DNA from 2 places in the Pseudomonas sp. Tul2A7 genome. Region 2 is predicted to be linked to the other one. Evidence: predicted binding sites of a transcription regulator. Region 2 holds the regulator's gene; the other holds the start of a gene.
The links. The regulator sigma-54, encoded in region 2, starts transcription at its own class of promoters, with help from an activator protein. The targets are predictions, from matches to a motif close to ANTGGCATNNANNTTGCTNT.

Region 1: the regulator sigma-54 is predicted to act here: its motif matches at 1,881-1,900, upstream of ACOYXJ_RS29230 (CmpA/NrtA family ABC transporter substrate-binding protein).

What each region holds. Positions count from the first base shown of each region.
Region 1 covers NZ_CP186499.1:6,581,255-6,584,661, forward strand. Annotated here, with positions in the region: gene rmf (ribosome modulation factor) at 317-532, shown strand; gene ACOYXJ_RS29225 (quinone-dependent dihydroorotate dehydrogenase) at 773-1,792, opposite strand; gene ACOYXJ_RS29230 (CmpA/NrtA family ABC transporter substrate-binding protein) at 2,016-3,227, shown strand; gene ACOYXJ_RS29235 (ANTAR domain-containing response regulator) at 3,243-3,407, shown strand, end outside.
Region 2 covers NZ_CP186499.1:1,032,112-1,035,518, forward strand. Annotated here, with positions in the region: gene lptB (LPS export ABC transporter ATP-binding protein) at 1-505, shown strand, start outside; gene ACOYXJ_RS04880 (RNA polymerase factor sigma-54) at 693-2,183, shown strand; gene hpf (ribosome hibernation-promoting factor, HPF/YfiA family) at 2,257-2,565, shown strand; gene ptsN (PTS IIA-like nitrogen regulatory protein PtsN) at 2,577-3,041, shown strand; gene rapZ (RNase adapter RapZ) at 3,044-3,407, shown strand, end outside.

The sequences.
Region 1 (3,407 bases), 1.1 Mb from region 2:
CGTGGGTCATTCTCACTAAAGAATTAACCCCATCATCCAGCGCGGGGCCGATCATACCGGGGTTTGCTCAATAAACGTTCAATAAATAAGCGGTTACTTATCGCTATAGCACTCTTTTCGTTACGTCCTTATGACAAAACGGTCATTCCATCGTTGTGACTCATTGGTTAGAACTGAACACAGGTTGACGTCGCAACGGCGTCAACACCTTGGCTCGCCACGCCGGCAGCGAGCCGCACCATGGCAGGTTTCTTCTGCCAGACCTCAGTTGAGGTCAACGCGATACAAAACAGTCAACAAGTGAGGGAAACACCCTATGAGAAGACTTAAGCGTGATCCGTTGGAAAGAGCATTTTTGCGCGGATATCAATATGGCGTTGGTGGCAAATCCCGTGAGCTTTGCCCATTTACTCTACCGTCGGTACGCCAAGCCTGGATTAACGGCTGGCGAGAAGGACGCGGCGACAACTGGGACGGTATGACCGGCACTGCGGGAATCCACAGACTCAACGAACTTCACGCCGTCGGCTGACACAGGGCATTAATTCCGACACGACAATCTGAATTTGTAACGACTTACCATGCACGTCCTTCCCGGACGGCGGGCTGCGGCCCAGGGGCTCCTTCGAGGAGCCCTTTTTTATGCCTGTCACATTATCTTTGCCCAAACAAAAAACCTGTGGGAGCGAGCCTGCTCGCGAAAGCGGTGTGTCAGTCACAGAAATATTGACTGAACTGGCGCCTTCGCGAGCAGGCTCGCTCCCACAAGGGATCAGCGCAGGGCGGCGATCGCGTCTACCGACTCACGGATCAGTGCCGGGCCCTTATAGATGAAGCCGGAGTAGATCTGCACCAGGCTCGCACCGGCAGTGATCTTCTCGGCAGCATGCTTGCCTTCGGTGATGCCACCGGCCGCAATGATCGGCAACCGCCCAGCCAACTCACCCGCCAGCACCTTCACCGTATTCGTGCTCTTCTCCCGCACCGGCGCGCCGGACAAACCACCCGCCTCGTCGCCATGCTCCATACCTTCGACGCCGACACGGCTCAGCGTGGTGTTGGTCGCGATCACCGCGTCCATGCCCGTTTCGATCAGCGCCTGAGCCACCTGCGCGGTCTCTTCGTCGGTCATGTCCGGCGCGATCTTGATCGCCAACGGCACATGTTTGCCATGACGCAACGCCAGTTCAGCGCGGCGCGTGGCCAGATCCGCGAGCAATTGCTTGAGCGAATCGCCGAACTGCAGGCTGCGCAGGCCCGGGGTGTTTGGCGAACTGACATTGACCGTCACATAGCTGGCGTGGGCGTAAACCTTGTCCAGGCAGATCAGATAATCATCGACCGCACGCTCGACCGGCGTATCGAAGTTCTTGCCGATATTGATGCCCAGCACGCCTTTGTATTTCGCCGCTGCCACGCGCGCCAGCAGGTTATCCACACCGAGGTTGTTGAAACCCATACGGTTGATGATCGCCTCGGCTTCCGGCAAGCGGAAGATCCGTGGTTTCGGGTTGCCCGGCTGCGGGCGCGGGGTCACGGTGCCGATTTCGACAAAACCGAAACCCAGTTGTGCGAAGCCATCGATGGCCGCGCCATTCTTGTCCAGACCGGCCGCCAGACCCACCGGGTTCGGGAATTCGAGGCCCATGACCGTCACCGGCTTCTTCGCCGGCGCCTTGCACAGCAAGCCGTTGAGGCCCAAACGCCCACCCGCGCCGATCAGATCCAGCGACAGATCGTGGGAGGTTTCCGGGGAAAGTTTGAACAACAGCTGACGGGCCAGGGAATACATGGGCGGCGATGACTCGGGCGGCGAAAAGAGGCGGCGATTATAGCCGGGCATCGACCTGCGGCGCGAGGCGCACGCGCAAATCACTGGCACTGGCATATGCCTTGCACCCTCCTTGAATATCAGCGCGCAGGCCAATGACGGCACGCGGGCAAGGACAATGGCGTCGTCCCGGGTTTTGCCTGCGCAAAGTCCGCGGCGGCGCTTTTTTTCGAGGTGGCGGTGTATGAATGAACCTTCGGTAGGGCCACTGGCCTGGGTCAATGGCAGCGATGCCCCGGAAAAGACTGCAATCAACCTCGGTTTCATGGCGTTGAGCGACTGCGCATCGGTTGTCGTTGCTGCCACACAGGGCTTTGCCCAGCCTTACGGGCTGACCCTGAATCTCAAGCGCCAAAGCTCTTGGGCCAACCTTCGCGACAAACTGGTCAGCGGCGAACTGGATGCCGCCCACAGTCTGTACGGTCTGATCTACGCCGTGCACCTGGGCATTGGCGGCGTGGCGTCGACCGACATGGCGGTGCTGATGGGGCTGAATCAGAACGGTCAGAGCCTCAATCTCTCTCACGGTCTGCAGAACCTTGGCGTGAGCAGTCCTGAAGCGCTGGACCGCCACGTGCACCAAAGCCGCGCAAAACTCACCTTCGCCCAGACTTTTCCCACTGGCACTCATGCGATGTGGCTGTATTACTGGCTGGCGAGTCAGGGCATTCATCCGTTGCAGGATGTCGACAGCGTGGTGGTGCCGCCGCCGCAAATGGTTGCGCACCTGCAAGCCGGACGTATCGACGGTTTTTGCGTTGGCGAACCGTGGGCCGCCAGTGCGGTGCAGCAGGATCTCGGTTTCACCCTGGCGACCAGCCAGACCATCTGGCCCGATCACCCGGAAAAAGTCCTCGGCTGCACTCGCGAATTTGTCGAGCAATACCCGAACACGGCGCGCGCGCTGGTGATGGCGATCCTTGAAGCCAGCCGCTTCATCGAAGAAAGCCCGGAGAATCGCCGTAGCACCGCGCAATTGCTCAGCGCGCCGGAGTATCTGGACGCGCCGCTTTCGTGTATTGAGCCGCGTTTTCTCGGTGACTATGCCGATGGGCTGGGCAATCGTTGGCAGGATCCTCATGCGCTGCGCTTCCACGGCAACGGCGAGGTGAATCTGCCCTATCTGTCGGACGGCATGTGGTTCATGACCCAGTTCCGCCGCTGGGGTTTGCTGCGCGAAGACCCGGATTACCTCGCTGTCGCCCGTAAGGTTCAGCAACTCGATCTGTATCGCGACGCCGCTACTGAGCTCGGTGTTGCCGCGTGGAGCACCGACATGCGCAGCAGCCAGTTGCTCGACGGCAAAATCTGGGACGGCAGCGACCCGGCCGGTTATGCGCGCAGCTTCAAGCTGCACGCGATGAACGACGACGTTCCCCTTCTCGCCCGCCGCTGACAGGAGACCGCAAACATGTTGCGCATTCTGTTGATCAACGACACAGCGAAAAAAGTCGGGCGCCTGAAAGCCGCGCTGACTGAAGCCGGTTTCGAAGTCATCGATGAATCCGGTCTGACCATCGACCTGCCCGCGCGCGTCGAAACGGTGCGACCGGACGTGATCCTGATCGATACCGAG
Region 2 (3,407 bases):
CCGTGCAAAGGCCGGGATCGGCTATCTGCCGCAAGAAGCGTCGATCTTCCGCAAACTGTCGGTGGCTGACAACATCATGGCCATCCTCGAGACCCGTCAGGAACTCGACAAGGCCGGTCGCCGCAAGGAGCTGGAAAGCCTGCTGCAGGAATTCCACATCAGCCACATCCGCGACAACCTCGGCATGAGCCTGTCCGGTGGTGAACGCCGCCGGGTGGAAATCGCTCGCGCGCTGGCAACGGCACCGAAATTCATCCTGCTCGACGAACCGTTTGCCGGTGTCGATCCGATTTCGGTCGGCGACATCAAGCAGATCATCCACCACCTCAAGGCCAAGGGCATCGGTGTATTGATCACCGACCACAACGTCCGTGAGACGCTGGACATCTGCGAAACCGCTTACATCGTCAACGATGGCCAACTCATTGCTGAAGGCGATGCAGAAACCATCCTGGCCAACGATCTGGTCAAGGAAGTGTATCTGGGTCACGAGTTCCGCCTGTAAGCGCGACAGTGCCCGGTGCGCCGCCAGGGCGCTGTATCGATTCAAGCAGGAATTAATACGCTTTAATTGTTACAGCGCTCTAGGCAAACACTTCAGTTTCAGGCATATAATTTGCTTAAGTTTGGCGCCCCGGCGCCCTGTAGTGGATGGCGCATAGCGCCGGCGAATAAGGTGTTAAGCCCCTGCCATGAAACCATCGCTAGTCTTGAGAATGGGCCAGCAGCTGACGATGACACCGCAGCTGCAACAGGCCATCCGCCTGCTCCAATTGTCGACCCTGGATCTGCAACAGGAAATCCAGGAGGCTCTGGAATCCAATCCGATGCTCGAACGCCAGGAAGAAGGCGACGACTTCGACAATTCCGACCCCATGGCCGACAACGCCGAACAGAAACCCACCGAAATCCAGGAACCCTCCTATCAGGAAACCGCCCCGACGGTGGACAACCTCGAGGACGGCGAATGGAACGAGCGCATTCCCAACGAGCTTCCGGTCGACACCGCCTGGGAAGACGTTTACCAGACCAGCGCCAGCAGCCTGCCCAGCAGCGATGATGACGAGTGGGACTTCACCACCCGCACCTCCGCTGGCGAGAGCCTGCAAAGCCACCTGCTGTGGCAACTGAACCTCGCGCCGATGTCCGACACCGATCGCCTGATCGCCGTGACCCTGATCGACTGCATCAACAATCAGGGCTACCTGGACGAAACCCTCGAAGAGATCCTTGAGGCGTTCGACCCGGAACTGGACATCGAACTGGACGAAATCGAAGCCGTCCTGCACCGCATCCAGCAGTTTGAACCGGCCGGCATCGGCGCGCGCAACCTCGGCGAGTGCCTGCTGCTGCAATTGCGCCAGCTGCCAGCCAAGACGCCTTGGCTGGCTGAAGCCAAGCGTCTGGTCAGCGATTACATCGACCTGCTCGGCGGCCGCGACTACAGCCAGTTGATGCGGCGCATGAAGCTCAAGGAAGACGAGTTGCGCCAGGTCATCGAGCTGGTGCAAAGCCTCAATCCGCGTCCGGGCTCACAGATCGAGTCCACTGAAGCCGAATACGTCGTCCCTGACGTCATCGTACGCAAGGACAATGAGCGCTGGCTGGTCGAACTGAATCAGGAATCGGTGCCGCGTCTGCGCGTCAACGCCCAATACGCCGGTTTCGTCCGTCGCGCCGACACCAGCGCCGACAACACGTTCATGCGCAATCAGTTGCAGGAAGCCCGCTGGTTCATCAAGAGCCTGCAGAGCCGCAACGAAACCCTGATGAAAGTAGCCACCCAGATCGTCGAGCATCAGCGCGGTTTTCTGGAGTACGGCGACGAAGCCATGAAGCCACTGGTGCTGCATGACATCGCCGAAGCCGTGGGCATGCACGAATCGACGATTTCCCGGGTGACCACGCAGAAGTTCATGCATACCCCGCGCGGTATTTATGAACTGAAATACTTTTTCTCCAGCCACGTCAGCACCTCTGAAGGCGGCGAATGCTCGTCCACGGCGATTCGCGCGATCATCAAAAAACTGGTTGCCGCGGAAAATCAGAAAAAGCCGTTGAGTGACAGCAAGATCGCTGGTTTACTGGAGGCACAAGGCATTCAGGTGGCTCGCCGCACCGTCGCCAAGTACCGCGAATCCCTCGGGATCGCGCCTTCGAGCGAACGCAAGCGGTTGATGTAAGCCACGTTACAGCGTTCCAGTGGCAGGCTATCCAGCCTGCCGCTTTATGCACTGGCAACGAAGGAGAAGCTGTATGCAAGTCAACATCAGTGGACACCAACTGGAAGTGACCGAACCTCTGCGCACCTACATCAACGAAAAACTCGACCGATTAGAGCGCCATTTCGACAAGATCACCAACGTGCAAGTCACGATGTGCGTCGAAAAGCTGAAGCAGAAAATCGAAGCCACCTTGCATATTCCCGGCGGAGAAGTGGTTGCCAATGCCGAGCATGACGACATGTATGCCGCCATTGACCTGCTGACCGACAAGCTGGATCGCCAACTCAAAAAGCATAAGGAAAAGACCCAAAGCCTCCTCCAGGGCGCGACCGGTCGATAACCCCCCATTCCATGATCCGACTTGAAAGTATCCTGACCCCCGGCCGTTCCCTCGTGAACGTGCCGGGTGGCAGTAAAAAGAAAGCCCTCGAACAAATTGCCAACCTGATCGCCCGCGAAGTGCCGGCTCTGGAGATGCAAGATGTCTTCGAGGCGTTGATTGCCCGTGAAAAACTCGGTTCCACCGGTTTTGGCAACGGCATCGCCATCCCCCATTGCCGCCTCAAGGGTTGCCAAGCGCCGATCAGCGCGCTGATGCACCTTGACGCTCCGATCGATTTCGACGCCATTGACGGCGCTCCGGTTGACCTGCTGTTTGTTTTGCTGGTCCCGGAAGCCGCCACCGATGCGCATCTGGAGTTGCTACGTCAGATCGCCAGCATGCTGGATCGTAAGGAAGTGCGCGAAAAGCTGCGTAGCGCACCGAGTAGCGAAGCCTTGTATCAGGTCGTCCTGAGCGAGCAGAACGGGCATTAATCATGCGTTTGATCATCGTCAGCGGCCGTTCCGGCTCGGGTAAAAGTACGGCTCTGGATGTCCTTGAGGACAACGGCTATTACTGCATCGACAACCTGCCCGCAGGCTTGCTGCCGGAACTGGCCGAACGGGCGCTGATTCACACTGAGCTGGCGCAACCGCTGGTGGCCGTATCGATCGATGCGCGCAACCTGCCGAGTCATCTGACCCGTTTTCCCGAGCTGCTTGAAGATGTCCGGGCCAAGCACATTCAGTGCGATGTCCTGTATCTGGACGCCGACGAAGAAACCCTGCTCAAGCGTTTCTCCGAAACCCGCCGTCGCCACCCGCTGAGCAACGCCAACCGCTCGCTGGCCGAGGCGATCC